4 regions of the Paenibacillus sp. FSL M7-1414 genome follow, and region 3 is predicted to be linked to each of the others. Evidence: riboswitches for the same ligand, from Rfam matches in the RefSeq annotation. Region 3 holds a riboswitch; each other region holds the start of a gene.
The links. Region 3 has a riboswitch for thiamine pyrophosphate ahead of MHH92_RS02310 (ABC transporter substrate-binding protein). Riboswitches for the same ligand answer to the same signal wherever they lie in the genome.
Positions count from the first base shown of each region.

Region 1: it holds a riboswitch for thiamine pyrophosphate, as region 3 does, so the genes downstream of both, MHH92_RS04490 (ABC transporter ATP-binding protein) here and MHH92_RS02310 (ABC transporter substrate-binding protein) in region 3, are expected to answer to the same signal.
Region 2: it holds a riboswitch for thiamine pyrophosphate, as region 3 does, so the genes downstream of both, thiC (phosphomethylpyrimidine synthase ThiC) here and MHH92_RS02310 (ABC transporter substrate-binding protein) in region 3, are expected to answer to the same signal.
Region 4: it holds a riboswitch for thiamine pyrophosphate, as region 3 does, so the genes downstream of both, tenA (thiaminase II) here and MHH92_RS02310 (ABC transporter substrate-binding protein) in region 3, are expected to answer to the same signal.

Region 1 covers NZ_JBBOOS010000001.1:979,876-987,926, forward strand. The annotation lists gene thiE (thiamine phosphate synthase) at 1-608, opposite strand, end outside; gene thiD (bifunctional hydroxymethylpyrimidine kinase/phosphomethylpyrimidine kinase) at 608-1,420, opposite strand; gene thiM (hydroxyethylthiazole kinase) at 1,417-2,229, opposite strand; gene MHH92_RS04480 (ABC transporter substrate-binding protein) at 3,156-4,229, opposite strand; gene MHH92_RS04485 (ABC transporter permease) at 4,397-5,227, opposite strand; gene MHH92_RS04490 (ABC transporter ATP-binding protein) at 5,214-5,981, opposite strand; TPP riboswitch at 6,139-6,241, opposite strand; gene MHH92_RS04495 (radical SAM/SPASM domain-containing protein) at 6,460-7,335, shown strand; gene MHH92_RS04500 (pectate lyase) at 7,683-8,051, shown strand, end outside.
Region 2 covers NZ_JBBOOS010000001.1:731,834-739,884, reverse strand. The annotation lists gene MHH92_RS03440 (helix-turn-helix transcriptional regulator) at 1-360, shown strand, start outside; gene MHH92_RS03435 (zinc ribbon domain-containing protein) at 434-1,252, shown strand; gene MHH92_RS03430 (hypothetical protein) at 1,717-1,884, shown strand; gene MHH92_RS03425 (hypothetical protein) at 2,067-2,756, shown strand; gene thiC (phosphomethylpyrimidine synthase ThiC) at 3,288-5,105, opposite strand; TPP riboswitch at 5,494-5,607, opposite strand; gene MHH92_RS03415 (IclR family transcriptional regulator) at 5,756-6,499, opposite strand; gene MHH92_RS03410 (alpha/beta hydrolase) at 6,859-7,884, shown strand; gene MHH92_RS03405 (Fe-Mn family superoxide dismutase) at 8,034-8,051, shown strand, end outside.
Region 3 covers NZ_JBBOOS010000001.1:475,869-483,919, forward strand. The annotation lists gene MHH92_RS02280 (TetR family transcriptional regulator) at 94-693, shown strand; gene nfsA (oxygen-insensitive NADPH nitroreductase) at 686-1,429, shown strand; gene MHH92_RS02290 (TatD family hydrolase) at 1,749-2,555, opposite strand; gene MHH92_RS02295 (ABC transporter ATP-binding protein) at 2,661-3,569, opposite strand; gene MHH92_RS02300 (ABC transporter permease) at 3,608-4,366, opposite strand; gene MHH92_RS02305 (thiamine-binding protein) at 4,366-4,656, opposite strand; gene MHH92_RS02310 (ABC transporter substrate-binding protein) at 4,881-5,921, opposite strand; TPP riboswitch at 6,143-6,255, opposite strand; gene MHH92_RS02315 (NAD-dependent epimerase/dehydratase family protein) at 6,399-7,154, opposite strand; gene MHH92_RS02320 (VOC family protein) at 7,172-7,558, opposite strand; gene MHH92_RS02325 (hypothetical protein) at 7,742-8,051, shown strand, end outside.
Region 4 covers NZ_JBBOOS010000001.1:3,647,419-3,655,469, forward strand. The annotation lists gene MHH92_RS15765 (endo-1,4-beta-xylanase) at 1-1,418, shown strand, start outside; TPP riboswitch at 1,625-1,722, shown strand; gene tenA (thiaminase II) at 1,837-2,499, shown strand; gene MHH92_RS15775 (spore coat protein) at 2,702-2,998, opposite strand; gene MHH92_RS15780 (hypothetical protein) at 3,009-3,209, opposite strand; gene MHH92_RS15785 (zinc-dependent alcohol dehydrogenase) at 3,241-4,377, opposite strand; gene MHH92_RS15790 (spore coat protein) at 4,374-4,760, opposite strand; gene MHH92_RS15795 (hypothetical protein) at 4,772-5,014, opposite strand; gene MHH92_RS15800 (hypothetical protein) at 5,202-5,486, shown strand; gene MHH92_RS15805 (L-dopachrome tautomerase-related protein) at 5,739-6,824, shown strand; gene MHH92_RS15810 (spore germination protein) at 7,171-8,051, shown strand, end outside.

The sequences.
Region 1 (8,051 bases), 500 kb from region 3:
GCCGCGCCCGCGATGGCGGAGATGACGGCTACTCCGTCGGCTCCAGCCGCCATTACGGCGGCCGTGGTATCGGGCGTAATGCCGCCGATACCCACAATCGGAACTGCGATGCCTGCGGCGCGCAGTTCCGCCACCCCTGCGGGGCCCAGCACAGCATGGGCATCCGCTTTGGAGCGCGTCGGGTACATGGGCCCGACGCCAAGGTAGTCGGCGCCCGCCTGCAACGCACGGCGCGCCTCATCCACAGAGTGGGCGGATACGCCAAGCATCCGCCCATCTCCAATGCGGGCGCGTACTAGCGCCGCGTCCGCATCATCCTGGCCGACATGCATGCCGTCGGCCTCCACCGCTACAGCCAGCTCCACATCATCGTTCACGATGAACGGGACCCCGTGCTGGCTGCACACCTCGCGAAGCCGCATTGCAAGCGTGATGCAAGCTTCGCCGACCAGGGCGCCAGTTCCCTTTTCACGGAACTGGAACAGCGTAATGCCGCCAGCAATGGCCTGGCGCAGCACTTCCACAGGGTCTTGCTTTGTATTGACGCTGCCCATCACTAAATATACCTGCATCGCGCGTCGTACCGCTTCTGCATCCCAAGGGCGCATCACTGCTCACCCCGCTGTCTGCGCTGATACGCAAAATGATTTGTCGGCCCATGTCCGGCCCCAATCCCCAGCTCATCTTCGATGGCTGCCTGAATGAATGCTCGCGCGGTCGTAACGGCAGCCAGAACAGGTGAACCCTTGGCTAACTCTGCGGTGATGGCAGCAGAGTATGTGCACCCCGTTCCGTGTGTATGACGGGTTACCACACGAACATTCTCCAGATAATGAAAAGACTGCCCATCGTAGAGCACATCCACGATCATGCCACTTCCTTCATCATGACCACCTTTGACCAAAGCATACGTTGAGCCCATCTGTACAATCCGTCTTGCGGCTTCTTCCCGCTGGCTCAGATTGGTGATAGACATCCCGGTAAGCAGTTCCGCTTCCGGGATATTGGGTGTTGTGATCAGGGCATGGGGCAACAGATCCGTAACCAACGCCTTTACAGCTTCCTGCTGGAGAAGGGGGGCGCCACCTTTGGCTACCATCACAGGGTCGATGACCAGATTAGCCCAACGGTATTGCTGCCATTTCTCAGCGACTAGACGAATAATCTCGGCACTATATAACATGCCGGTCTTCGTTGCGGTTGGTTGAAAGTCTTCGCCGGTCGAGTCCAATTGCTGGGCAATGCCATCGTAAGGGATGGGAAAAACGCCCTGCACACCAGTTGTATTTTGGGCAGCAATAGCGGTGATAACGGTCATGCCGTATACACCAAGTTCTTGGAATGTTTTCAGATCGGCCTGAATGCCTGCGCCGCCCCCGTTATCGGAGCCTGCAATGGTTAGCGCTTGAGCAATACTCATACTGCACCTCCACGGATCTGACGGATCTGTGCGCGTTCTGCCAAGAGGTCTGGTGTTACTTGTGCCAGTTGATTCAACAATTCAATCTGGAAGCTACCCGGCCCCTGATGAGCTGTCCGCTCTGCCGCCAGTTCAGCTGCTACACCATAAAACGCTAGCGCTTCAACAACACTGCCTAGAAGATCGGCTCCTGATTCCGCTATGGCTGTAAAAGCGCCAATCACTGAACTGAGCAGACAGCCAGCACCTGTGACCTGAGTGAGCAGGGCATGACCATTACTCGTGAGGAATGTGGATTGTCCATCAGTAATAATATCTTCTTTTCCGGTAATGACCACGACACAGCCAAGTTTATGCGCTGCCCGCTCCGCAATGCCGATTCGGTCGCCCTCACCTGATCCTGCGTCCACACCTTTAATACTCCAACTCTCACCGATGACATTAGCGACCTCTGCCACATTGCCGCGCAGTACCGTGAGACGAAGTTCACGAATGAGCATCTGCACGGTTTCCGTGCGATAGGTGGTTGCGCCAGCTCCAACCGGATCAAGCACCACAGGCACGTGATGCGCATTAGCCGATTGGCCTGCCAGACGGATTGCCTGAACGACTTTGTCATCGAGTGTACCGATGTTGAGTACCACGGCTCCTGACATCTTGGCGACATCAGCGACCTCTTCATGAGCATAGGCCATAAAAGGGGACGCACCGAGTGCAAGCAGACCATTGGCTGTGAAGGGAGCCACGACAAGGTTAGTGATATTGTGTACCAGCGGATTTTGCGTACGAACACGTTCCAGATAAGACATATAATTTCCTCCTTGTTTTGAAGTAACCCGATCGGCGGAAGTCCGATATCTGGAGTCACTCAACAGAATAATTGGATATGAGTTCCCTTGTTGAGTTGGGGCGCAGAGTCTAACAACAGCCAGATGCATTAATGCGGGAAAAGCAGAAACGTAAAATCTAAATCAATTTCATAACTCACTAAAATGGATTTTTGGAACTGGATATAGACAAATTGAATCATTCTGATCGATATCTAGCGAAACAGTAAAAAACGAAACGATACAAAATACAGAAAGTGAACCCAGGGTATTTCTCCAAACTCAGGCAAGCAATACTGTGATGGATGTTAGCATCCAACCAGTGTCTTGAAGTCCAGGCTGGTCGATACCCAACTGATTGGGGCACGATCGATCGGGGCACGACTGGTCAGACGATGTTTCTAAAGAACACAGGACGTCTTATTTGGCTGTCAGGTCCTCCTTTTGAAATGTAAGGAACATCAGACACGTTATTCCCAGAATCTCCTGACCAAAACGCTGCAAACAGCTATTTATTCTGATATAACATGTTTCAGGTTCTTTAGATTTCTGCAACCGCTCCAAATCCCTGAATAGGACGCCTCAGATTCGTTAGCGGTCGTAGCATGCTCTGTTTCGATCAAGTTAAGGAGCGTTTCAGCTCCCAGTAGGCTTGAAGATAAGCGCTAATTACATTACCAAATACATATCAACAAGCCACCCAAACGCATATCAATCTGCCCAGATGCACATCAAGCCACTTAGGATTGTTATAAATTCTGATCCTCCGATGCTTGCTTCAGGCCAATTCCATTTCGCAAAACTTCATGCATTCGATCCTACGTTTTGCTAACTTTGCTTTTAATCACATTGCTTTCATTCCCTTTATGTTCAATCACTTTTCCTTTATTCGCGTTGCTCTCCTTTATTTACTCTCCTTGCAGAGTAATAAAAGCATCCTCGGCTTTCACCGATTCAGGAATCAAATCCTGTTCAACGAGCCATGTACGTACATTTTCCCACGATTCCATTTCCTGCCGACCAAATGGTTGGCCTTCTTCATTCATGAGTGGTAGCAGAATTGCCAGGCTTTTGGTTTCGATCTCCGGGTCAAGCGGTGATGTTTCATTCTCATGAGCGAGCAGAATACTCAAGGCTTCTTCTGGATGCTCAGTCACATATTTCTGTCCTTCCTGGACCGCTTTGACGAACCGGGTAAGTTGGTCTTTTTTTGCTTCAATGCCAGCTTCACTTGCAGTCAGGACCAATTCATAATAATCAGGCACACCATAATCGACGGGGTTAATCGATTTCATGGCATGTCCTTCTTTCTCCAAAATCAATTGTTCATGGTTAATAAAACCACCCATAATCGCATCCGCTTGTCCGGAAGCCAGCGAAGGAATCAGATCGAACCCAACGTCGACCAGATTTATGTTGTCGGGATTGCCGCCATCCTTACTGATCATCGTGCGTACCATCGCTTCGTACAGAGGAATGGAGGAATAACCAACAGTCTTTTCTTCAAGATCTTTGGGTGAACTTACGTTGCCATTCGCTTCGGTCAACAGATGCACAAGCGGGTGGCGAACAACAGCAGCAATGGATCGTACAGGAATGTTCTCACCACGAGCGAGCAAAATTTGGGGCTGGTAGCTTAGGGCCAGATCAATTTTTCCGGCAGCAACAAGTTTGAGCGAATCATTGGTATCCGCAGGCATCTGAATATCGACATCCAGACCTTGGTCTGCAAAGTATCCTTTTTCCTGAGCCACATAGATGAAGGAGTGTACTGCATTCGGGTACCAGTCGAGCATGATAGACAGTTTATCTTTGGCGTCTGATGCTGGTTCGGTTGCAGACGGATCTGTTTGCTGTGTATTGGTTGCCGAATCTGTTGTTGGCGTATTTTGGCTAGTGTCTGTGGTGCTGCATCCGCTAACGATCAGCAAAAGGCTAATGAGTATGATGGGAAGCAGGGAGTATATACCTTTGTTATTCATAAATGAAGTTCCTCATTTCATCGTTTTGATTTGTAGAAAATGGGCAACAGCATGTTAACGATAATGTGACAATGAACTGATTGAAGATGTTGCTGAAATTGTGCATAAGATATGTTTTGTTTTGAAGATTGTAAATACTGTATTTGCATCTAATTTCTGTCTAAGTATTATCCAACGTTTCTTTTGCCTCCATGACGATGACGCCGTATGCTAAACCGTTTCTCCAGCCAGGTAATCAGTACAAACAAAACGATCCCAAGCAGGGATAACAGCAAAATGGCGGCAAACATCGCATCCGTGTTCATGTTGCTGGACATACGACGGCTGAAGTACCCTAGACCTTTGCTACCACCGAGCCATTCGCCAATCGTTGCCCCAACCACGCAGTACACCACAGACATCTTTAGCCCCGAGAAAAAAGAGGGAAGTGCCAGTGGAACCTGGAGTTTGCAAAAAATATCCCATTTGCTGGCGCCCATGGTGAGCAGTAGTTCACGCTGCTCCGGATCGCCTTGGCGGAGTCCATCGTAGGTACTGACCACAATGGGGAAGAATGCGATTAAGAACACCACCGCGACTTTGCTCCACAACGTGTAACCAAACCACAAGATAAATACGGGAGACAAGGCAATCAGCGGGATGGTCTGACTGATCACGATGAAGGGATACAAGGCTTTTTCAATCGATCGGTTCATATGCATGCCTGTTGCTAGCGTAATTCCAGTCACTATGGACAAGACAAAACCAACAACAACCTCCATAAAGGTAGCAGGCAAATGGATGGTCAACAGCAGACGACGATGCTCAACCAGTGAGCCTATGATGGCCGTGGGTGCAGGAATGATGAAGGAGGGCACCCATCCCATACGCACGATCACTTCCCAGATCGCCAGTAATAAGAACATGAGCATAATAAACAAACCACATTGGGAAAACGACCTAGAGAGCCACTTCGAACACCACGCCCAGACGCTGACCTCAGCTCTATCGCTTTGCATGCAATTGTTCCTCCAGTTGTTGTCTCATCTGCACGAGAGCCGGTTCGTAGATCATGTTCGAATGCCTTGGGCGTGGTAAAGGAACCGTCATCTCACGCAACTGCTGACCTTGCCCCCCTGGAGTTAACAGAATGATACGGTCACTTAACAGCAGGGCTTCTTCGATGTCATGTGTAATGAACAGCACGGTTTGGCCAATGCCCTCCCAAAGCTCCAGCAACCAGCGATGCATTTCTCGTTTGGTTAAGGCGTCGAGTGCACCGAAGGGTTCATCCAGCAACATGAGCTGCCCGCCTGTAAGCAAGGTACGAAGAAATGCCACCCGCTGCCGCATGCCGCCGGATAACTCATCCGGGTAGGCCTGTTCATAACCCGACAGGCCGAACCTTGCCAACCCAGCTAGGATGTTTGCCCGTAACTTGTCCTTGTCCTGTCGGCCTGGTGCAAGCTCGGCAGGCAGCATGCAGTTCTCCATGACGGTACGCCAGGATAACAGCAGATCTTTCTGCGGCATATAGGCGACTCGTCCGAGCCGTTGTCCTTGCGGGACATCAGCTATATCGATGGTGCCAACGGTTGGTTCATGCAAGCCTGCGAGCAGCTTGAAGAGCGTGCTTTTACCTGATCCGCTGGAGCCGATGAGCGAGACAAATTCTCCTTGTTGAACCTGAAGCGACACATTGGAGAGCACAGGGGACTCTTTTTTTTCGGGAAAAGCAAAGCTTACGTTGTGAATGGTTACATGGTTATCCATCTGATCCTCACCCCCTTGATGTCAGACTACTGCAATAACAACGGCATCCTATACTCTGCAAAAGGAACAAAAAAGACCCACCCATTTCCGGAGAAATGAGTGGGTCTGTAAGTTAAATCCGCAATTTATCTTCACATACATGAAAAATTCCGCTTACTAAAAGGCCGCTCCACTTCCCTCCGCTGGTATGATCCAGATCAGGTTCAAAGGGTCCGAATAGTCATATTCGTCTCAGCCGCAAGGCTCCCCTAGTGCAAAAGTTCAAGATATGCAGTTGTGTGTTCAGCATATATCACTTGAACATGAACTGTAAAGAGGCAGCATGATGGAATTGTTGAGATGAACTTGGAGTCAGACCCGAACAACTGAACAATTTACCTGGGCTCCCTAACCCGATATAATAGTGGTGGCGCATATTGGCCGGATCACAAAATGCAGGTGGGATTGTTCTCCCTCCGAAGCAGAATGGGGACCCGAGTTGAAAACGTTCAAAAAAGTATATATTGAGATCACGAGTATCTGCAATCTGGCATGCAGCTTCTGTCCGCAGACACAGCGTGCCAAAGGATTCATTGACCCTGAAGTCTTCAACAATATACTGGATCAAGTTAAACCACACACCAATCATATTTATCTACATGTCAAAGGTGAACCCTTGTTGCATCCCAAAATAGATCTGTTGCTCGATTCCGCACATGAGAAGGGACTCAAGGTGAACATTACAACGAATGGTACACTGCTGCCCAAGACTCAGCATAAATTGCTTGGCAAACCGGCGCTGCGGCAGATGAATTTCTCCCTGCACAGCTTCGATGGGCATGAAGGTTCAACAGATCGTGACGGGTATCTGCGTCATATTTTGTCCTTTGTACACGAGGCCGTTAAGCACAATGTCATCATCTCATTTCGGTTGTGGAATCTGACACAGGATAACTTCACGAATGCTCAGATGAATCGAAATCGGGAGACCCTTGAAGTATTGGAACGTGAGTTCAATCTGGATTTCCGCATTGAGGAAAAAGTAGTTCCAGGTAGCGGGGTCAAAATTGCCCCGAATGTATACCTGAATCAGGACCATGAGTTCCGGTGGCCAAGTCTGGATGCACCTGAAGATGACGGCAAAGGCTTCTGCCATGCACTTCGCGGTCAGGCAGCTGTGCTTGTAGATGGAACGGTGGTTCCATGCTGTCTTGATGGCGAGGGTGTCATTAACCTCGGTAACGTTCACGAGAAGTCATTCTCGGAGATTATTGAGGGTGAGCGAGCGAACAATCTGGTATATGGCTTCTCCAAACGCGAAGCTGTAGAAGAGTTGTGTAGAAAGTGCGGTTATCGTCAGAGATTTGGAGCCTGATATTTTATAACAGCAAGCCAGAAGACATTCAAGATCACACATTTGGAGACAAATGTAGTGGTCTTTTTTTGTTATTGGGGATTAAGTGAGGGGTACAAACGTTACAAATGAGCATACCAGAGGTTGATATGAGCATATTGCTTGAGAGACCTAGCATGCAAAAAATGCCGATATGACAGGGATTGTACGATGTCATGATATATCTGATCTAATGATTATTCTAGTTACCTTCCTTATTTGGTAGGATTAGGTTGTTGGTCGGACAGAGGTGCACCTCTGGCGAACTTCCAGTACAAGCCCAGGCTGTACATTACCAAAAAACGAGAGAATAAGGGAGGAATAAAGTTATGAAAAAAATGTTGACGTTGTTACTGTCCGCTGGTTTGGTTGCTTCTATATTTGGTGCAGTTCCGGCTGCGGCTGCGCCTACGGTTGTAAATTCAACTATTATTGTTCCAAAGGGCACGACCTATGATGGTCAAGGCAAAACATTTGTAGCTAATCCTTCCACACTTGGCGACGGATCTCAAGCAGAAAATCAGAAGCCAGTCTTCCGTCTGGAGGCAGGGGCCACGCTCAAAAACGTAAACATTGGATCACCAGCTGCTGATGGTGTTCACTGTTATGGCAACTGTAATATATCGAATGTGGTCTGGCAGGACGTGGGCGAGGATGCACTGACATTGAAGTCTGCCGGAACGGTTAACATTACCGGT
Region 2 (8,051 bases), 260 kb from region 3:
GTGCGCATGCAAGATGTCACGCTTGCTAATGAGCACTTCGAGCGTAAAGTCATCAACCCACAGCACAGACCCTGGCAACAGGAATGGAGCCGTCCGGACAATCAAGCTAGGTTAACCTTGAAATTCCATGCTCGCGTCCGTCATATTGCGGAAGAATGGTTTGGGATCGAGAACGTCATGCCTGATGGGACTGGGTATTACATCAGCCAGGTTGCTTTTCCAGAGGATGGCTGGTTATATGGATTCATCCTGGGCTTCGGCGCGGACGTTGAAGTATTGGAACCTCAGCATATTCGGGATGAAATCTGCCGTATCGCGGAGCAAATTGTACAAAATTATATACCTCCGACTCAAACCTGACAGACAGCTGTCCAGTTCCTCCCCGTATACTTCAGATATATTCAATCTGTACATATATGAGGAGGAACTAATCATGAACGTCACTGTATGTCAAAGCTGCGGCATGCCGCTCACAACCCCTGCCCAATTCGGAACGGAAGCAGATGGAAGCACAACCCGTGAGTACTGTATCTATTGTTACAAAGAGGGCAAGTTTGAGCAGCCCGGTATGTCACTTGAAGGCATGACGGAGATGTGCACTGCCATTCTGAAGGACGAAGGCATAGATGAGGAATCCGCTCGTTCGATGCTACGTAACCAGCTTCCTTTTTTGAAACGTTGGCGCACGAATACAACGGATCAGCATGCAGAATCTCTCACTGAAACCTCTACTGCTTCTGCTAATCCTGGTCAGGTAACAACGGATCATTCGTTCTCTGCCCAGCCCGTTCGTTATGTCACGCTCCCCGGCAAACGTCTTGCCGGCGTATCCGCCCGCACAACCAACGCCATTGAAATCAGTGGCAAAGGCTGTATTCAGGGACTCTGGAACAATTATTTTGCCTCAGAGCACCTACCTGCACCTGAAGTTGTTCGCTATGGCTGTTACACGGATTACACCGATGGCATAACCGGAGAATACACCATACTGGTAGGGCATGAGGTCAGTCCGAACGAATCGTTGCCTGAGGGATTGGACGACATTTTACTCCCTCCTGCAACTTACGCCATATTCACTTCCAGAAAAGGACCGATGGCAGAGGTTGTTGGCGAAGCTTGGGGAGCCGTGTGGGCATGGGATAAACAAAGCGATCGTACGTTCACTGGGGATTTTGAATTGTATGATGAACGCAGCCTGAATCCCGAAAGTGTACAAGTGGATATATACATCGCTGTTCGCCAAAGTAGATAAAACCAACACGATACCACCTCAGACAGAATCAAAGTTTCATCGCATCCTTCTTCATATCACGTAAGCTGCCGGGTTCGCTCGGCAGTTTTTTTATATCCGGAACTACATTACCCCCTAAACAACCCGACCATGGTACCAAGTTAGTTAGCATGCTTTGCATCATTTAACCAGATAATATGCCTCATATACGGGTACCATTGACTTCCTTAAAATTGGGACTATTCACATAACAACCGATTCGATCCTCCCATATCAAACCTTTCATATTAGGTCCTTTACTCCTGAATTTCCCTAAAAACGTTTACATCTCCTTAAAACCGGGTAAAATCACTACAATCCAATTGGAATTACGCTTTAAACTCTTTTATTTCGTCTAACAAGTCACATGTACCTATATGCGCACCTGGCATGGTAACCAGTCGAAATACATAATTCATAAAAAACGCATCAAAGGAGGAACCAAGATGATCCGCATGCCTATTCAGCAAATGATCCCGTACCATCACCAATATCCGCGCAACACGGCGACCACTGCTCCTAAAAAGGAGAATGAGAACACTCAAGGTCTATCCTTTCATGAAATTCTACAGCAAAAAATGGCTAAGAAAAATACTTCTCCTTCCCTTAGATAAAAATGGACACCGGACCGACCCTAGTCGAGTCAGGTTATCAACCGTCTTTCCGCAGCTTGGCGGAAAGACGGTTATTGGCGTTGAGCAATAAACGACTGTACAGTTCTCAGTCATGTTTCTATAATGGTTTAAATATCTACGAAATCCATGACATATACGAACTGTAAAAGGGGACTTAGCACATGATCACCATTGGTTGTTTTCACGCTCATTATTCCAACATCGCCTTAGTTGAGGAGACGCTTGCTCCTTATGAAGTTGAATTGGTCCATTACGTCGATCCAGGTCTGGATCGTCTTAAACATGACGCTGACTTTTCAGAGGTCGTCATTCACAAGAAGGTAGCCCAGACGCTCCAATGGATCGCTGAGTGTCATGCCGATGCCATTCTGGTCACCTGCACCCTGTTTGCGACAGTACTGGAGCAGGAAGCCACACAGGTCCCTGTGCCTGTGATCGGCATAGATGATCCGTTATTGCAGGAGATGCGGCGAGTACCAGGAGATTACATAATAGCATTCACCAACCCGGCAACCGTTGAAGGAACGATGGCACGGTTGAATCAGGCATTACAGCAAGAGGATGAGAATGAGCAACTACACGTTGCCAAGACATCTCAGACGGAAGCGGTGTGCATCCCTGGGACATTTGAGTTGATTATGCGTGGAGATCAGCAAGGATATCTCGAAGCGGTACGTGAAGGATTACAGCAGATTGCTGAGCAGTATCCGGGTAAAACAGTAGTGGCAGCCCAACTATCTATGGCTCCCGCTGCTGCACAGGTTACAATAGATCGCGGTATTCCAATCCATACCCCGCTGGCATTGCTTGCGGCTTATTTGGAGAAGGATTTGGGCTTGGCTCGACAGTAGCTGCTGATTTGGAGTGAAATATTACAATCACTAAAAACATGTGAAAACTACTATATCGACTCCTTCTGCAAAATAAAAATGCTCTCGAACAAGAGCATTTCAAATGGTATAATCACTTTGTACAGCCAATTTGTGGTGGGAAATAGGCTTGCCTCCAGTGGGAGGTGATCCTATGAACTTCTCTTTTAACGACGTAATCGTGTTCGCGATGTTAATTATTGCGCTCCTGACATACATCGATCGTAAAAAGAAGTGACCCGCCACAGGTTGACGGCCTGACGGGTCACTTCATCTGAACTTGCTGCACTCGGAGGAATACCCACCGCAAATGCTGTGCAGGAGTAGCCATTGGCCTGGCTACTCTTATTGGTGTTTACTTACATTCATTTTATTAAACATCAGCTAGACAATCAACCATAATGCTGATAAAAAGTATCAGGAAGCTGATCAATAAGATGAAGAAGACGACATGATAGCAGTATTCTCACCTTCAAACGATGTCAGACTGCCCAGCTTGCGCTGTATCGGCGCCTAGGAGCGTGTCCGATATTCCTCGGCCTTTTCCTGCATCCCGGCAGCTACAGCCTCATTCTCAGACAATCCTTTATCAGCGGCAAAGGCACGAATGTCCTGCGTGATGCGCATGCTACAGAACTTCGGTCCGCACATGGAGCAGAAATGAGCTTCTTTGGCCCCTTCTGCTGGCAGCGTCTCATCATGGTAGGACAGCGCACGTTCCGGGTCCAGTGACAGGTTAAACTGGTCACGCCAGCGGAACTCAAAGCGTGCCTTGGACAATGCGTCATCGCGGCGTTGAGCACGCGGATGGCCTTTCGCCAGATCGGCGGCATGAGCTGCGATCTTGTAGGCGATGACCCCTTCCCGCACATCATCCTTGTTGGGCAGGCCCAGATGTTCTTTTGGCGTAACATAACAGAGCATGGACGTGCCGAACCAGCCAATCATGGCTGCCCCAATGGCGGATGTGATGTGATCATATCCTGGCGCAATGTCGGTCGTTAGCGGCCCAAGTGTGTAGAACGGTGCTTCTTTACAGATCTCCATCTGCAAGTCCACATTCTCCTTGATCTTATGCATCGGCACATGACCCGGGCCTTCGATCATCACCTGCACATCATGCTTCCATGCGATCTGCGTCAGTTCCCCAAGCGTGGCCAGTTCCGCCATCTGAGCTTCGTCATTCGCATCGTAGATACTGCCTGGACGAAGTCCATCTCCCAGTGAGAACGCCACATCATACCTTTTCATAATCTCGCAGATTTCTTCAAAATGGGTGTACAAAAAATTCTCCTGATGATGCGCCAGACACCATGCTGCCATAATGGACCCACCGCGAGATACAATGCCTGTCATTCGCTTGGCGGTCATGGGGATATAACGCAGCAGTACACCTGCATGAATCGTAAAGTAGTCCACGCCCTGCTCTGCCTGCTCAATGAGTGTGTCACGGTACAACTCCCAGGTCAGCGCTTCCGCTTCGCCATTCACCTTCTCCAGCGCCTGATACAGCGGCACCGTACCAATCGGCACAGGTGAATTACGGATGATCCATTCCCGGGTGGTATGAATGTTTTTGCCTGTGGACAGATCCATCACCGTATCCGATCCCCAGCGTACCGCCCAAGTCATCTTCTCCACCTCTTCCTCGATGGAGGAAGATACGGCCGAGTTACCTATGTTGGCATTGATCTTCACGTGAAAATGACGACCGATCAACATCGGCTCACTCTCCGGGTGATTGATGTTGGATGGCAGAATGGCCCGTCCACTCGCCAGCTCCTGTCTCACAAATTCCGGCTCCACGCCTTCACGAATGGCGGCGAATTCCATCTCAGCCGTAATGACTCCCTGTCTCGCGTAGTGCATCTGAGTCACGCAGCGTTCTGGCTGTGCCCGCAGCGGTTTGCCACGCAATCCAGGGTACTCTTCGGCTCCAGCTCTCTTTCCTCCGGGCTTCAGTCCGTTATCCTCCGGTTTAACTGTACGGCCCTGATAAGCTTCAACATCGCCGCGCTCTGTGATCCAACGTGTGCGCAGGGATGGCAGACCTGCACGGATATCCGCATGGAATGCGGGATCGGTCATGGGGCCGCTCGTATCGTAGACACGCAGCGGTTCGTTATGCTCCACCCCTTGGGGAGTATTTGTGTCATGAAGGACTATCTCACGCTCCGGTACAGCAATGTCCGGCCGTGAGCCCTGAATGTAGACTTTGCGGCTGCCCGGAAAGGGCTGGACCCGTCCGGCCGCTCCTGTTTCTTTTTCCACCTGCCGATCGTTATGTTCCTGTTCAATCGCTTGTTGTCCCGTTTGATTTCCTGTACTCATGTTCGCTTGTCTCCTCCTCAGTGTTCGTCGCTTGTTTGGTTGGTTTCGTCATTAGCTCACTTACGTACCTGTCCCAAATCATGCGCAATGCAGAGAAGAAAGAGCGATCCTACACCAGACCAGGGAAGACACTTTTCATGTACAGTTAACAACAGACGGAGGCTGCCACAGATCTTGGATGATCTATGGTGCGTTCTCTATTCATCCAAGCCCACTTCCGCAGGTTATCGAAAAAGAAGCCCATAAAATCCGCGCTATATCGCCCGTTCCCTGTATATAAAAAAGCCGGTCCCCGAAGGAACCGACTTTTATGTCCATCACCAATAATGCACCTTTATGCAGCTCCTTAACGGAGCCCTACAAGGGTCACATCATGTGGTGGTTGTGGTCATATCGCCGATTACTTCCCTACGCTGGTATGATCCAGATCAGGTGCAAAGGGTCCGGAATCTCATGCGATTCCGTCTCAGTCCGGACAATTCGGACTCCCCCAGTAACGTTAACAAGTTGCGGCTTACAGATGCCGCCGTTCATATTCAATGAAGCTGGCCCCGTTGGGCCGTCCATTACAGAGTAGCGTAACCGGAACATAAAAACAACCTTTATATTCCAGAACACCAACTCAATTGGAGAAAAACCTTACCTCAACATCAGGATAACATGAGCCCCATCTGCGTAGCAGCATCCTTCAACACAGGTGCGTATTCATGCAATGTCTCCTGCGAGAGTCGGCTGACAGGCCCTGAGACCGAGAGGGCAGCTGCAATATTGCCTCTGCGATCCATAATCGGAACAGATACCGCGGCGGCTCCCGGCTCACGTTCCTCATAACTCGTCGCATATCCGTTATCCCGGATATCTCCCATCTGCGCCAAATACACCGCCGGATCAATAAACACCGGCCATTCCGGCCCGTTCATCAGTTCTTCACGATCCTCGTCCGTGGCAAACGCCATCAAAACTTTGCTGGAAGCGCCCACAGACAGCGGGAGTCTAACACCCACTGGAGCGACTCGGCGGATCGCCTGATCACTTTGCACCGCCTGAATCCGTATCCGTTCACTGCCATCACGCAGGTACAGACTCACGGTCTCCCCCAATCGATCTCTCAGTCGCTCCATCGCAGGCAGCAGCAGAATAGCGGGATCATCACTGCGGGACATATGAGCCGACAGTTCCCAGATTCGGATGCCAAGTCGGTACTTCTCTGTTGCTGCATCGCGGATCACGAACCCTCGATCCTCCAGCGTAGCCATCAAACGGTGCACTGTACTTTTGTGCAGGCCAATCTGGCTGGCAATTTCGGTGAGTCCCAGATCACTGCGTGTGGTAAAACATAATAATATATCCAGCGCCCGTTCCACAGCCCGGACGGTTAACTTGCGATCTTCCATGGCATAATGCCCTCCTCATGTTTCATCACATGAAACTTGGTTACATAAATTATATGAGAAACGGTCTCATCTGTAAACCAAAAAGAGCCAAAATCAAAATAGGCCAACGTGTAAATTTTTCCTTTTTATAAGACTTAATCCCCTGTAATTTACACACTAAGGTAATGTTACCCATATATCTTAAGAACTATATAACAATTGCGTAACAAATGCCCTCAATCAATTGACTTTGACTATATTGGAACATACGATAAAGATATATTACATTAAGATATCGCTCTGAAGCAGGCTCTGAAATCGACGCAATTCTCTTTTCATGTCGTTGTTATCTTCAACTGAACTTCAAAGGAGGGGCATTCATGTATCAATCATCCCAGAGCGAAGCCCCGCTGCAAACAAAAGTGTCCGATCTGCCCTCTTCCCTATCACCGAGGCTGATTCGGTTCAAACATATTATCGTAGCGTTGCTGCTCTCCGTTGTATTTTTTCTACTGTTTTGTTTTATTGCACTGCATGGTTATATCGCATGGGTATTATCCAATCCAACGGTAGCGCCTGTCTTCTCCAATCCGATGCAAGCCAAGAACATGAAGTATGAAGACATCACGTTCCCGGCAGCAGATGGCAGCCGCACGATGCAGGGATGGTATATACCTGCTGACAATGCTGCAAGCAAAACGATTATTTTCAGTCACGGCTATGGTGCTAATCGTGAAGAAACATGGGTACCCATGTATGACCTGGCACACTATGCCCATCAACTTGGGTTCAACGTGGTCATGTTCGATTATGGCTTCGCCTCCCAGGTGAACAAAGCTGTGGCCACAGGTGGCAAAGCTGAGTCACAGCAATTGCTGGGTGCCATCCAGTTCGCCAAGCAACGCGGTGCACAGGAACTGGTTGTCTGGGGCTTCTCGATGGGTGCCGGTACAGCGTTACAAACCGGACTTATTACGAAGGAAGTAGATGCAATGATTCTGGACAGTGCGTTCCTGCTGGAGCCAGATACGCTGTACCACAACATTCACAACCAGATCGATCTGCCACGTCAGCCTACACTGGAGATCATGAAACTGTTGTTCCCTGTTCTGAATGGTACCGGATTACAACAGATTCCATACCAGGAAGTGAAAAAGGAAGATTATCCGTTCCCGATTTTCTTCATCCATGGTACAGAGGACGAGAAGGCGCCTTATCCAATTGCGGAGCAACTCGCCGCCAACCAGACTAATCCGTATTCGGATGTATGGATTGTCCAGGACGCGCATCATGAACTTATTTTCCGGGAGCATCCGAAAGAATATCTGCGCCGTGTCTCAACTTTCCTCAGTCATGTAACGAAAACAAGCAGTGACGATGTGCAGAACACGAATAATGGAGAATAACCAAATTTCAATCATCGAATTTTTTCCAGAGCCCTCAGGGGCTCTTTTTTTTGCACTCATAGGACAACAAGCTCGGAGAATATACTCTTGGGACGCATGAACAGATGGTCTGCATGCAATGAATTTCATCTGAAGGAGGTTCAACATAGATGAACTGGTATGGATAT
Region 3 (8,051 bases):
GTGCTTGGTGTAATATAATAGACAGATGATTCGCTGGCTGCAGTCCTTGAGCTGGAGCGAATGAGATGAACGGACAAGAGGGAGCGGGACGGAATGACTGAACCGGAGTTGGATATCAAAACGAGGATATTGCTTGCAGCCAAGAAGCTTTTTGCACAGCAGGGGTATGACGGGACGAGTGTTCGTCAAATATGTGATGAGGCAGGTGCCAATGTGTCGCTGGTGTCTTATCATTTTGGCGGCAAAGAAAAGGTGTTCGAAGCGTTATTTGAGCATTTTTTCCCTGGGCATATGATGAACTCGCTGGCGGAAGAGTCGATGTCCTCGCCTGTGGAAGGTATCCGACGAATTATTGGTGAAGTTGTGAAGTTCACGATGACGGATCGGGAGATGAGCGATATTGTGCAGCTTGAAATTACACTGCGGACACATCGTACAGCTACCGTATTTCGTTTTCTAGACCCTGTATGGACCCGAGTGAGGGAACTGCTGCAAGAAGGAAAAGACCAGGGATTGTTCCAGGTCGAGTCCGTATCTTATGCGATGCTTCAGGTTATGGGTGTGGCTTTGGCGCACAAACGGGCCAAGAATTCACGATTTGGCTTTGATTATCAGGATATGAATACAAACGAGCTTGCTGAGCAGACAATTGAGTTCGTACTTCGAGGATTGGGAGTGAACCACCATGAATGAAACCATTGATTTGATGATGAAACACCGCTCTGTACGCAAATTCAAGCCAGACCCGGTAAGTGATGAGCAGCTTGCAGCCATTGTATCTGCAGGACAGATGGCTTCCTCTTCAAGTAGTGTGCAAGCATATACCGTAATTGCTGTGACTGACTTAGAGCAAAAAGCCAAGCTGGCTGAATTGGCAGGCAACCAGGCCTATGTCAATGAATGTCCGGTGTTTCTCGTATGGTGTGCTGATCTGTATCGGCTGAGTGATGCCGCGAAACGTCATCTTCCTGAGAAGGAATCGTATGCCGATTCAACCGAGAATTTCATGGTAGCCACGATTGATGCTGCTCTGGCTTCCCAGAATGCCGCTCTTGCAGCAGAGTCGCTTGGTTTCGGAATTGTATATATCGGCGGGCTTCGTACCCGGATTGAGGAAGTAGCCGAGTTATTGGGATTACCGGAAGGGGTATATCCGGTGTATGGCATGTGTATTGGTGTTGCAGATCAGGAAACGGGAATTCGCCCGCGTCTGCCACTGGATGCAGTTCTGCATCGTAATCGTTATAATACCGAGCAGAGCATCAAAGGTGTTGAGCAGTATGATGAGACAACGACGGCGTACATGAAAGAACGGACTAACGGTGAACGAACAACTCCATGGTCCGAACTGATGGCGAAGCGCTTGACTGAGCCGACAAGGTTGCAAGTGAGACCGTTCCTGGAAGGCAAAGGATTCTTGAAGCGTTAAGTTGAACTGAAGGTAGTTACACTTGCCACTCCGATGACAGAACAACCTTCCGATCGCTGTTATCCCCAGATTTTTTGATCCAATTTTTGTGAAGGTGAAAATCTAGTGATAGCGTATGCTTCCGAAGCAGCTTTCTTTCAGAAAGCTTTTAGGCGAACGCGTTGCTTCCTCAGGTTATTTCTGTCCTCTACGTTCTTGTGTAAATGGTTAGTTCAACTGATATAAGTAAATTAGAAGTCAGTCGGGTAGCGAAACCGACTGGCTTCTTTGTGCTGTATTGGCAGGGCAAGCGAGAGTGGTTGCTACTACCAGATTGTAATCAAGTTAAGCCATAGAAACGCTTTGTGTTCTGATAAAAAAGACGGGCGGCCCGCTCGGTTCCCATGCCAGTGATTTCACTCCATGCCTGGATGACCTGTCTGGTCATGGCAGGGTGTGTCATTCGTCCCTGAAACGGTCCTTCGAAGGGCCAAGGTCCGTCGGTCTCGGCCATCACTTGTTCTGAAGGATATTGCCGGGCGAGTTCACGAATCTCTTCTTCATACCGAATATCCGGCGTGAAAGAGATGAAATAACCGTTGTCCGCCATGCGCCTTACGGTTTGGCGAGATCCTTTGAACCAGTGGAAATGAGCACGTCGGAACTGATATTGCTCCAGCAGATCACAGACAATATCCGCATCATCGTATACCGCATGAAGGACAAGTGGTTTGTTATGCTTTTTGGCAAGTTGGATGAAACGTTCAAGCAGTTCAATGTACCCGCTCTGATCGAAGCGTTGCCCTGCCTGCTCCGCTTCCTGACGATTGTAATAGGGAAGGCCAACTTCTCCTATGGCTGTGGCTTGTCCCATATGCTTCTCGATCCATTGGAAGAAGAGGTCCATTTCTGCAATGGACGGCAGTTCCTGTTCCGGATGGAAACCGAAGGCCGGATAGATGTTACGTGGATGTTGTTTTGCAAGCTCCAGATTGGTCTTGGCAGAAGCGAGATTCATGGACACGGCAATGACTGCTTCGACCTGCTGAGACGGAAACGATAGCAGCATCTCGCGTTGTTTGTCAGGGGTATACTGATCGAAGTGAATATGAGCATCAATTAATGGTGCAAAAGCTTGAGAATGCACGAGGGAATTCCTCCTTGTGTTCAGTTATATTCTAACTATGTTACGCAGAATTTCTTATGGCGGATCACCCATTAAAGGAAAATAATAACTTAAAAACCCGCACTATCAAGATAGGCGGGCTTTCTGCTGTTCTTCTCTCATCCACTGTGCAATCTGCCGTTTACGCTCAAGGAATGCGGATTCCTCCGTAATTTCTTCTCGTCTTGGGCGATCAAAAGGAACATGTACCTCGTGCAACACCGTTGCAGGTCGGTTGGATAATACATAGACCCGATCCGCTAGCAGCAATGCTTCTTCGATATTATGGGTGATGAACAGCACCGAGCGGCGGTTCTGTTCCCAGATATCGAGCAGCCAGCGCTGCATGTCGCTACGTGTCAGTGCATCCAGCGCGCTGAAAGGTTCGTCCAGCAGCATTAATTCCTGCGGACTGAGTAGGGCTCGCAGAAATGCAGCACGCTGCTGCATTCCGCCCGACAGCATATGAGGATAGGCCTGCTCGAATCCGGCAAGACCCACGCTGCTTAACCACTTACGAGCTTCTGCAAGTGCTTCGGCCCGAGGGGGAGCGCTTGAAGCTACTTCACCAGCAAGCAGTACATTGTCTTCAATGGTACGCCAAGGGAAAAGAGCAGGCTGTTGTGGCATATAACTAATCTTGCCACGCTGTCCCGTTACATTCTGACCGTTCATAAGCACTTGGCCTTCCTGTGGCTTCAGCAGACCGCCGATAATATGGAACAGGGTGCTTTTGCCACAGCCGGATGGACCAACGATAGCAACAAACTCGCCTTGCTCCACAGTCAGAGACAGGCCGTTCAGAACCGGTAGCTTGCTGCGCCGTTCACGGAATGATGCATGAACATCAACGACGTCCAGTGCAGGTGGAACCGGAGCAGGAGTCGTATTGGCAGGTCGATCAGACGTAGCTGGATGGAGTTTTTCACCATGCTTTGGCTCCATCGCGTGTGCTCCTCGTCCATGATGGACTTGTTCGTCCTGTTGCCGATTCATATGGTCATCACTTCCTAATATACAGATTACTTGCTTTACTACCGCTTTTGTGGCCGCCAGCGCACGAGCAGCTTCTCCAGCAGGGCAATGAACAGGAAGAGCAGCAAGCTGAGCGCGACAATAATCATGATCGCCACGAATAGGCGGTCCGTACGATAAGCCGACTTTTGCAGCATCATATAATAACCAATACCCTTGTCTGCACCAATCCATTCGGCGATGATGGCGCCCATCACGCTATAGGTAGCGGCGATTTTGACACCGGAGAACACGGATGGCAGCGCATGGGGAAGCTCCAGCTTCCAGAAGATATGATGACGTTTCGCACCAGCCATGCGCATATAGTTCATCATCGCTGCATCTGTACGGGTCAAGCCGTCCATTGCCGCCACTGCAACGGGGAAGAAACAGACCAAGATGATCGTAATCAGCTTGGGCAACAGCCCGAATCCAAACCAGATTAACAGGAGCGGCGCGAGCGCGATAGTTGGGATATTTTGACTAAGAATAAGTAAAGGATACAGGGCTGACTTGAGAAAAGGGACTAAATGTAGCACCATCGCAATCAGTAATCCAACCGCTGTTCCAGCGGCGAATCCAATCAGCGTTAACTGAATGGTTGCGGAAGCGTGCATACCAAGCCGTTCGGCCTGGGTTGCCGCTTCGCGGGCGATGTCGGACGGTGCAGGCAGCATCCATTTCTCAATATGGAAGAGGGAGACGGCTCCCTGCCATATCGCTATAAAGAGAATAACCGCCACAATGGGCGGCCATACACTTTTGAAATAGGCAGGCATTAGCGATACTTCTCCGTCAGGGTATCCATGCTGAAGCCAGTAGGGCTATGGGCGATTTTGATCTGGGAGATGATGCTTGGGCTGCCAGCCTCCACAAGTACCTCGTGCATTTTACGTACAACTTCCAGCAGTTCCTCCAGTTCCCCCTCCATTGTGGTGTCGAGCGCGTTCACCTGATATTTCAGGCCGGATTGCTGAATAACTTCAATGGCGCGATCAACGTAAGGATAAGAGTTCTCGCCATTTGGCGTTTTGGGAATAACTTGAATGCTAAGTAGTGTGCTTGCCATGAGAGATCACGGCTCCTTTCGTGATAAATAAAATGAACTAATGACTGTTACACTTGCCACTTCGATGACAGAATAACCTTCCAATCGCTGTTATCCCCAGATTTTTTTGATTCCCTTTCTCTAAAGGGAAAATCCGGTGATAAAGGCGACCGCTTCGCTTTTTCACGTTATTTCTGTCCTCTCCGTCATCGTGTAAATATTAAGTTCGTTTTATATGAGAAATTTTATTGGGGTAAAAAATCGTTCGTATATGCCTTGCTCACATCGATCTGTTCATCCAGCAGTTTTTTGCTAAACATCCAGTCGGTGTAGTTCTGCCATACTTCCTGCTTTTGCTCACCCCAGCGCGGGGCGTCATCTGTGTACTTTGGACTAAGCCATTTCTGGCTTGCCAGTACGAGGTCTTTATCCAAGTCCGGTACGGCCTTGATCAGAATGTTCGCTGCGTCTTCGGGATGATCAATTGCGTATTGATATCCTTCTGAAGTGGCTTTCAGGAATGCTTTCACCAACTCAGGGTCGTTTTGGATCGTCTGCTCGTTTGTTACTAGTACAGGCGTGTAGTAATCCAGTGCATCTGAATAATCCTTCACATATAACATGTCGATCGGTTCTCCGCGCAGTTCGGCTTCAATACCTGTCCAGGCGTAGAAAATCCATGCGAAATCGATATCCCGTTTCACTGCGGTGAAAAAGTCGGCATCACCCATGTTAATGTTTTTCACTTTGGATACATCGGCTCCGTCGCCTTCCATAATGGATTGCATCACGGCTTCTTCGACTGGGGAACCCCAACCGCCATAGGTTTTACCTTCAAAATCTTTCGGTGACTTGATATTCCGATCCGCCGGAGCAGCGAAACCAGATGTATTATGCTGAATAACTGCTGCGATGGAGACCAATGGAACACCCTGTGTGCGGGCTTGAGTTACACTCTCCTGATAACTTACGCCAAAAGGCACTTCATTCGAGGCAACCATTGTATCTGCGCCACCGGCACCTGGTTGTACAATCTCAACGTTCAAGCCTTCGGCCTTATAAAAACCTTGATCTACAGCTGCATACAGGCCTGTATGATTCGTATTTGGTGTCCAGTCGAGCACCACTTTAATATCTTTCAGGGCGGCAGTGTCACCTTCGTTGCTGCTTTCCGTATTTGTGTTGCCGTTCTGCCCAGCTGGGGCAGCTTCTTTGCCACCACATGCGGCTACAGTCACCATAAGCACGCATAAGAGCAACAATCCCATCGTTTTACGCCATTTCATCTGTGGTTCTCTCCTTCGGTATGTCCGGCCGATTGGCACGGGGTACTCCTTGGCTTCATATCCAATCATCTTGCATAAATCGACAGATTTATACCAGTTGAGATCTGGATAACGTCACTTTTTTTAGCTCTCTGGCTATATAAAAGAACATTAAAAAAGCGTCCCGTATTCCGGGACGCGTGCAGGCGTTAGAGAGGTGGCGTTCAGCCATAGGGCTGTGCCATTTCGATATACTCCGATTCCTACGCTGGCATGATCCAGATCAGGTCTAAGGGTTAGTATCTTGGTGGGATACACTCTCAGCCGGCCAATTCCGACTCCCCTGGGAAACTATGAAGTTACGGGCATTACTAGGTGTAATTATAGGCCAGAGGGTAGGACCTGTCCAGTCATGAACTGGATAGGGACACGTATAAGTTATAAACAGGCCGTTATACATATGTATAACAGCCTGTTTGGATGTGTTATTTTCAATAATTATCGTGGGGAATCATATAAGGCAATCTGACTGAGTGCAAAAGCATCGGATTTTGGGTCATAACCTACCTGTTTCTGAGTGGTTTCCAGATTTAATCGTTTAAACCGATTATTCGAGATCCCATGCAGTATGGTGAAGGGTTCCAGATCGGTAGTTGTAATTGCTTTGAACATCAAATCACACAAGTCAGCCGGACTAATATACGCGCTCATATCCCTTGCCTCCAGCACGGGTCCGTTCGGTTGAAAATCATCATATGCACCTATACGTATTGCTACACTTTGTAAACCTTCGGTATACGCAAAATAGGAAGCGAGCGATTCTCCAAAACATTTGCTAACCCCGTACAAATTCCGTGGGCGTGTCGGCATGTCCGGATAGACCTGAGCATCAATGGGATACCCCTCGATCGTCTGTGCACTGCTTGCCAGAATGACTCTTCGTACACCTTGGTCCTTGGCTGCACGGAATACATTAAATGTGCCTTTGATATTGATGTCCAACAACGATTCATAAAATCCGGCATGCGGGGAAGGATCTCCCGCCAGATGTACAACCACATCCATGCCTTCGCAAGCATGCTGACAGGCTTCGGGGTCTGTCACATCCAGTGTCATGATCTCATGGCCTGTCCCTTGATACGTATGCAGTCTGTCGATATTCAAATCCGTTAGTCGCAGGTGAAATGTCTCTGACAAGTGTTGGGACAAGTCACGTCCAATTTTTCCGGCTGCGCCGGTAATTAAAATGTTCATGAAATCAGCTCCAATTCTTAGCGCTGGAAGAACTCAATCCATTCCTTTTCAGGTCCATAGATGAAGAAATAGCGGTAACCGTTAGGCAATGTAATAATCTCTCCGTCGATAAATTCGGCTTCGGTGGCTTGGATGCGTTTGTACTCAGAATCAAGATCATCCACGTGGATCGCAAAATGGTGCACCGTACCTTCAGAAGGCAGCTTGTCGCTGTATCCTTGAATTAACTCAATCTCAGTCTCATTACTTCCATTGAAGCCAAGGAAGGCGAGCTGAATGATACCGTTGGTATGGGTCACCCGGTCTTTCAATTCAAGACCAACGATCTCCGTGTAGAAACGCAGCGTGGTCTCCAGATCACGAACGGCAATGCCGACGTGGTCAATGCGTTTTTGAAAACTCACAATCAAAAACCTCCTTATATATTGAAATTTGCTACCATTTTAAGGGATATCATAGAGCTGTACTACATGGTTGTCAAATCCAATTTTAAATTGGAAAAACCATAACTGTTCACAGAATGTTCACTTATGTGGAGGGTTTCCTCATCTCTATAATTACGAAGGTAAACAGAGAGGATGAGAGAATTGCCAACAAGCAAGAGGGAACAAATTATTTTCGGATTAATGATGTGTACAGGAATGGTCTTGGTCATGATGTTTTTCAATCTATGGCACAGTGGGTTACTCGGCAAGATGTCCCCGATTGAGATACTGCTTCAATTCATATTATGTTTTGTCATCGCGTTTCTGGTGGAGTCTTTCATTGTTGGCCCCGTGGCGAGAAAGATTGCAATCTCCTTGCCCTTTGACAAGTCCAACAAGATTTTGGGTGTGCTTGCTATGTCATTTTTTATGGTGATTGGCATGGTTCTGATCATGTCCTTGTATGGGATGG
Region 4 (8,051 bases), 3.2 Mb from region 3:
CCATCAAGGAAATTGAAAAAACGATCAACATGTTCGCCGAACTTGGATTGGATATTCAGATCACGGAACTGGATGTGGATAGCGGAATTCCATTTGGTGAAGAGATGTCCGATGAAGTTGCGGTAAAGCAGGCGTATCGATATAAGGAACTGTTGGATTTGTACAAAAAACACAAAGATCACATTTCTTCAGTTACCTTATGGGGACTCCAAGATGAGAAATCTTACAACAACCAGGCTATGCTGTTTGATTCAGCCCTGAAGGCCAAAAAAGCATACTGGGGACTCGTGGATGAATCCAGCTTGCCTGTGTTGACACAGAGAGCCGTCTCACTTTCGGGTAAACCGGATATCAAAAAACAGTCACAAGATCCACTCTGGAACAAAGCGGTGTCTACTCCACTGAAGGGTGACTCTTCGGGATCAGCCAGTTTCCGCACCTTATGGGATCATAGTAACCTGTATATCCTTGTGGATGTTCAGGATGCAAAGACAGATGTGAATGACAGAGTAGATATCTTTGTTGACCTCAATAATGGCAAGACCACTTCATATGAAGCAGATGACCGACACGTAATCATTAAGCGGTCGGGCAAAGCTGAGGGCGTGGAGAAGCGTTCATATCATGTACGCGAGACCAAAGCCGGATATCAGGTTGAATTGTCCATTCCGTGGGGTGGTATCCAAGTCCGATCAGAATATGAAGCCGGATTGGATATCCGTGTGACTGATGGCGGTTCAAGTGGGACACAACCTTATAATCCACTGTACTGGAATGATCGAACACAATCTCAGGAACAGGATACAAGCAAATACGGCGTGATTCAGCTTGCCCCTATGCCCAAATCTGCACAAGCTGTACAAGGGATTGTTCAGATTGATGGGAAGAAAGACACATCATGGAATAAGGCTGCACCGTTTGAAGTAAACCGGTTGAACCAAAGCGAAGGTGCAGAGGCAGTGGCTCGCGCAATGTGGTCAGGTGAATATCTATACCTGCTGATCGACGTCACTGATCCAAACATCATCACAGATAGCATCAACCCATGGGATCAGGATTCGGTTGAGATTTTCCTGGACGAGAATCACCAGCGCACACCGTATTTTCAATATGATGATGCCCAGTTCAGAATCAGTGCAGACAATGTGGGAACCTTTGCAGGGGGTGCCTCACCTGGACGCCTTGTAAGTGCTGTGAAGAAAACAAATAAAGGATATCTCGTAGAAGCCAGAATTCATTTACAATCATTGACGCCCAAAGCAGGAAATGTTCTCGGTTTCGAGCTCCAAATTAACGACAACCAGGGCGGAGGTAAGCAGAGCGTAGCCAAGTGGAATGATACGACCAATGAGAGCTGGAGAAATACTTCCCAGTACGGAATACTCACTTTTGTCGGAAAGAACAAACTCGGGCATTAAACCATCGGCAGTAGTTGCAAGAATAGAAACCATCATAACAGTGGCTGAAACTCAACCATTGTTGTGATGGTTTTCATCGTTTACATACGTCACCAAAGGTGATGAGGGGCGATACAATCTGCCTTGACTATATTTAACAGCCCTTGATATACTAAATGGATGTTATTTTATCTTTTATGGGAATAAGATAGTAATCAACTACATACAACCGTTTGCGAGGGAGCCTTAACCGGCTGAGAGGGTGTTAAACCGACCTTACCTGATTTGGATAATGCCAACGTAGGGATGCAACGATGAAACACTGTACTTGGGTAGCTCATGCGAACCCCCTTGTTTTAGTGTATTTGTCTGCGAAACATCCTATGGATGTTTCGTTTTTTTTGTTTTTAAATACGTACATTATGAATTGGAGGAACACATGTTGACTATTTCAGAGAGACTATATCAGGCAGCACAGCCCGTGTGGAAAGAATGTCTCGAGCATCCCTTTGTTAAAGGAATCGGAGATGGTTCCTTACCGGTCGAACAATTTCGTTATTATTTGCTGCAAGACTACTTGTATCTGTTCGATTATGCCCGTGTATTTGCACTAGGTATCGTCAAGTCGCACGACCCCAAATTGATGCAGTTTTTTAGTAAAAACGTAGATAACATCCTGAATGGTGAAATGAAAATCCATCGTTCTTATATGGAGCGATTAGGAATTACAGAGGATCATGTTTTTCAGGTAAAACCTGCACTGAAAAATGCAGCCTATACTAACTATATGCTCTCTGTTTCCCATACGGGTGGCATAGCAGAAGTACTTGTTTCCATTCTGGCCTGCTCATGGAGCTATGCAGAGATTGGTCAAGTCCTTGCCCAAAAGCCAGGCGCAGCTGATCATCCTTTTTACGGAGAGTGGATCACAGGATATGCTTCCTCTGAATACAACAGCAGCAATCAATCCCTAGTGACGTTAACGGATAAGCTATTAGAAGGCTGTAGCGAGGGAACGTACCAACGGATGGAAGATATTTTCGTGATGTGCAGTCGCTTTGAGCTTGATTTTTGGGAGATGTCATGGAGGCTGGAGCCTTAAGTTTACTGGTAGTTCATTCAATTAGAGAGCAGCGGCCATAAACAGTCTCAGGATGGAAATTAAGTAAAGGAACGCTTGTATAAGCGTGTTTCGTGATGATACCGAAAAAAGGGCGGAGTGTATCCGCCTTTTATTATTGTTGAAATTCTTGACACAGGGACATTTTGTTCTCTGAAGTCTCTGGCTAAAATCAAAAAGGGTGTCAGGACGGAATGTTCATAGCAGTCTGAATATTTTTCAGATCGAGCTGAATTTGCTCTGCAATATGGTAAGGGTGGTATAAGCCATGCTGCACCATGTAATTTGATATCTTTTCATGAGAATCTATGGCTTCATCGAGCTGTTTCATCAAAATTTGTTTGATTTCGGGGGTGGCACATTCGGTCACAGCCATGGCGTAGTTTCTGACGCTGCTCTTGGCGTTCATCAAAAAATCCATTGCGATTACGTCATCGGTCAGCGTATTAAGACCAGTCATATGTTCTAATATTGGGTTCATTTTTTATCTCCTATACAGTCGCTTTAGACAGCACTCCACCGAGCTCCTGAAGCTGCTGTTGTGATAATGTCGCATCTTGTTGCAAAATTTGCTTGAGCTCCGGGTCGGTTACCAGAGCTTGCATGGTCTTGGATTTAGTCATACAAACCGTCTTGAACGCAGCTATTTCATGCACCTCGAGCATCTCATGCAAAGCGTAAGTGGAATCCATTCAGATTGTCCTCCCATGTATCTATTCATATTTAAGGCTTTAAGATGACTTTAATGCAATCGTCCGTTTTTGTATCGAACACTTCATAGCCCCGTTTGGCCTCGTTGAGCGGAATGACGTGCGTAACAATGTCGCCAGGGTCCACTTTGCCAGACGTAACCAACTCGTACATGTATGGCATGTAGTGAATGACCGGAGCTTGTCCGGAACGGATATTCACGTTTCGCTGCATGATATCACCGAGCGGGAATCCGTTATAACGTCCGCCGTATACCCCAGTGACTTGAATGGTGCCACCTTTGCGAACAGCCTGAGATGCAATGATAAATGCGCTCATGGTGCCGCCTTGCAGTTTCATACCGCTGGCTAGAAATTCAAGATCGCTCATCTTGCCGTCCATTCCTACCGCATCAATGACAACATCGGCGCCGCCTTTGGTCATTTCCTTGAGAGTGTTCCCAATATTCTTATCCTGTTCGAAGTTTACGATTTCCACATTGTTTGTTCGCTTCGCATGCTTTAAGCGGTAATCGACATAGTCGACGGCTATGACCCGCTTAGCTCCTTTCAGCCAGCAGAACTTCTGGGCCAGGAGTCCGACCGGGCCGCAGCCGAGCACAATGACCGTATCTCCATTTTTAACGCCGGCGTTATCTACGCTCCAGAATGCCGTCGTCATGGCATCGGCGATCAAGCTTAGCTTTTCGTCCGGTTGTTCGCAGTTTTCAGGGATCTTAAAGTGGGTAAAATTAGCAAATGGGACCCGTAAATACTCCGCTTGCCCGCCGGGATATCCGCCGGTCGTTCCGGAGTAGCCGAAATATGCGCCCATATCCCCGTGCTCGTTGGAATTGTCACATTGGCTTTCCAGCTGATTTTTGCAAAAAAAGCATTCTCCGCATGCGATGTTAAACGGGATGATTACGCGGTCGCCTTTTTTTACCTTGGTCACGCCAGGGCCCACTTCTTCTACGATCCCCATCGGCTCATGTCCGATGACATAGTTTTCCTGAAGGTTAGGGATCATCCCGTGAATAAGATGAAGGTCAGAACCGCAAATCGCGGTACTGGTGATCTTTACGATCATATCGTCCGGTTTCACAATCTTCGCATCCGGCACCTCTTTGACCACGACATTTTTAACCCCTTGATACGTTACCGCCTTCATGCTTTATGTCCTCCAATATGTTCATCTGGGGTCCGATCAAACATCCCTTTACGTGACGTATCACCCGGGAACAGATTCATCTGCCCGATCATCACCGTATTTTTCGCCGAAAGCTGATCGAGTTGGTACTGTTCGTTCAGCTCATAAGGATGAAACCATTTTTTGCGAATCATGAGCTCCGAGATTTCTTGGTGCATTGCAATTCCCTGCTTCAGATGAGTATGCAACAGGGCTCTTACATCCGGTGAAGCCGTTTCCGTCAGGGCGATGGACAAATTACGTACACCCTCCTTGGCACGAAGAAGGAAGTCCATGGCAAAAGTCATATCTGCCATTTCCGGCATATTCAATGAATTAATCGGATCTAAATAATCGGTATTCATCTGAGTTCCCCTTAATGTGTTATAGGTGTCGGATTATTCGGAACGGGTGCTTGAAAAGGAGCTCTTGCGTAGATTGCTTGCAGCTCAGCGATCTGTTGTATGGATTGAATTACGTCTTTCTGCATTAATGCTTTTAGCTCTTGGTCAAAGACCAGGCCTTGCATAAGTTTCGACTTAGCGATGCAGAGCGTTTTGAAGTTTAACGCTTCATGCAGTTCCATCGATTCGTGCGGCGCTAGCGTTGGATTAGCCATTCAGAAATGATCCCTCCTTTTTCATCAAGATTAGATTTTCCAATGCATCGGATCTTATACTAATATGGATCACCGGAGAGATAAGATCCGAATATTCCCATACAGTCGCAGGGATATAAACAAAATCTCAATCCCATACTTATTTCTGTTTAAATGAATGATTTTACTGAAGGAAGGAGGAGTCACGGTGCCCAATAAAAACAAAATTGATCTAGCAACCGAAAACGCAAGAAAACCGGCAGAAGATGCACTTAACTCGAGTGGTAGTAATACGCTGGAGCAGCATGCATCTAACGCGGTTTCTGAGGTGCAGACGGCTTTAAATCAGGCAATAAGCTCGTTAAGTGAATCTAATGCGGCAACAAATTCACAAGCGTTGGAGATTGCCAGGCAGCAATTGACCCGAGCAGAGGAATTTTTAGATCAAGCGATAACTTCAGCCAATGCATTAGGTTTACCGGACCAACAATAAAACGGTTTTGGTACTGATAAGCTTGGCAAAGTTTTGCGTTGACGATCGGAGGAAGCATTTTTCCTAGAACACATATAGTTACCGTCAACATGCTTCGGCTTACGCCGAAGTTTTTTGTATTTTTAGATCTATCGGACAATTTCAAAATGAAGGTTGAAAAAGAATGATTAAGGGAGAGGCATTAGAATAAGTCTTGAACATAATTATAGGTAATATCTATTCAACCTTGTTGAGGAGGACATCATACTGCCTATGTTACCTATGGAAGAATATTTTGGTAAGTTAGAACTCGTTCATTCCTTTTACGGGGCTATGCCTACAGGCGTTAGTGTATCCGAAACCGGGCGTATCTTCATTTGCTTTCCAAAATGGGGAGATGACGTAAGATTTACGGTAGCGGAAATTGTTGAGGGTGAGATGCAACCTTATCCTAATGTAGAAACGAATTTGATCAACCCATTGAATATCGTTATGTCCTTCATCAGTGTCCAAAGTGTTGTTGCAGATGGAAGGGGAACCTTGTGGGTACTGGACACAGCTGCACCAAATTTTTCTGAGCCAATTAAAGGAGGAGCAAAATTAGTCGCGGTAGATTTAGAAACAAATACAATAAGAAAAGTATATACATTTGCAGATGATGTAGTCTTGCCAACAACGTATCTGAATGATGTCCGATTTGACTTTCGTGTAGGAAAAGCAGGTTACGCATATATAACGGATTCTTCTTCCAATGGGCCAGGCGCTATTATCGTCGTAAATTTAGAAAACGGAAATGCGTATAGACGGTTGCATGGAGCAAGCTCGACCTCACCCGATCCGTATTTTGTGCCGAAAGTGGAAGGTGAAATTTTGATGAATCGAAACGCGGATGGTTCGACATCTCCGTTTCGATTGGCCTCTGATGGTATAGCGATTTCCCCTGATGGAAAAATGTTATTCTATTGTCCATTAACCAGTCGCCAGTTATTCTCTATCTCAACAGAATCGTTAAGAGACAGAACGATACCGGATTTTAAGTTAAGTGATCTTGTGCAGTATTGGGGAGAGAAGGGTGCATCTGATGGGATGATCACAGACGCTAAAGGAAACGTTTATGCTGGAGATTACGAAAACGATAGTATTCGAAAGATATTGCCAAATGGAATCATGGAAACCATCGCCCATGATCCCCGAATTTTATGGCCGGATACTTTTTCTATTGGTCCGGATCAATACTTATATGTGATTGTGAACCAATTACATAGGCAGGCGAGATTTCATTATGGAAGAGACCTGCGACAAAAACCGTACATTTTACTACGTTTGAAAATTGATGAATTACCTGCTCCTACCTTTTGATATACATCCCACTTTTCAAAGCAGATTTTAATAGCAGATTATTCAGTTCATTTTGCGGGACCGTAGGCCCTTTATCTAAGGGCAATATAGTAATTCTAATGAACTTAAGATAGGGACAGGTATCAGTTGATGCCTGTCTTTTTGTTTTTTGTCGCCCAAGAGGAAAGCCGGAGACAGATACAAAGGGTAGGGTACCATAATACACTCATTCGATTAAGATTAATCTGGTAGCATGTTGTTCCCGATATTGCTGTTAAACTACAAATTGCCGGTCGTATGATTTTTCGATTACAGGACAAGATATTAACCTTATCACCATTTTATTACTTTGATAAAGGAGACGACCATGGTTGAAAAACACGAGCCTCAAATGAAAAATCATCAAAAGTCTACATGGCTTGATGATTTAAAACAGATATTAAACCATATGGAAGATGCCGAAATCATTGAGCACAAAATAGGTACGAGTGCTTCAGTCCATCTTTTATTTATAAAAACGTTAATAGATCAAGAGCGTTTAAACGAGGCGATTATTCAGCCACTTCATCAATCAGGCGGAAATTCGCTTTCTTCATGCATAATCAATTCTGATGTTTCAGAAGTTATATCGATCGAAGATGCTGGGCAAAAAATAATGCAAGGATATATTCTTCTATACGATTCAGTCAACGATCAATGGCTAGGCATACAGTTGGAAAATCCTCTTGGCCGGGCAATTGAACCTTCCCAAACGGAAACGGTTATATATGGAGCGAAAGATAGCTTCAGCGAACAAATCGATAATAACATTACAATGTTGCGCAGACGTTTGCCTATAACGACATTAAAAACGGAAAGCTTCACTATAGGATCACTGAGTAAAACAAAAGTTGTGTTAATGTACATAGACGGAATAATTAATCCGGAATTTGTTTCCCTTGCAAGAGAGAAAATTGAAAGTGTGGATTTCGATCAGTTTTTAGACTCCGCACAGCTTGCAGCTTTTATTGAAGATCATAACCATACGGTCTTTCCCCAGTTTCTACAAACGGATCGGCCGGATGCCTGCGCCTTCGCCTTAGGTGAGGGTAAGCTGACTTTATTAGTCTCCAATTCACCGTTTGCTTTAATTTGTCCCATTACATTATTCCATCTATTCCAATCGCCAGAAGACTACTTCCTTCGTTGGCCGGTAGCCAGTTTTTTACGTTTAATGAGGTATGGAAGTTTTATTATTTCTTTGACGAT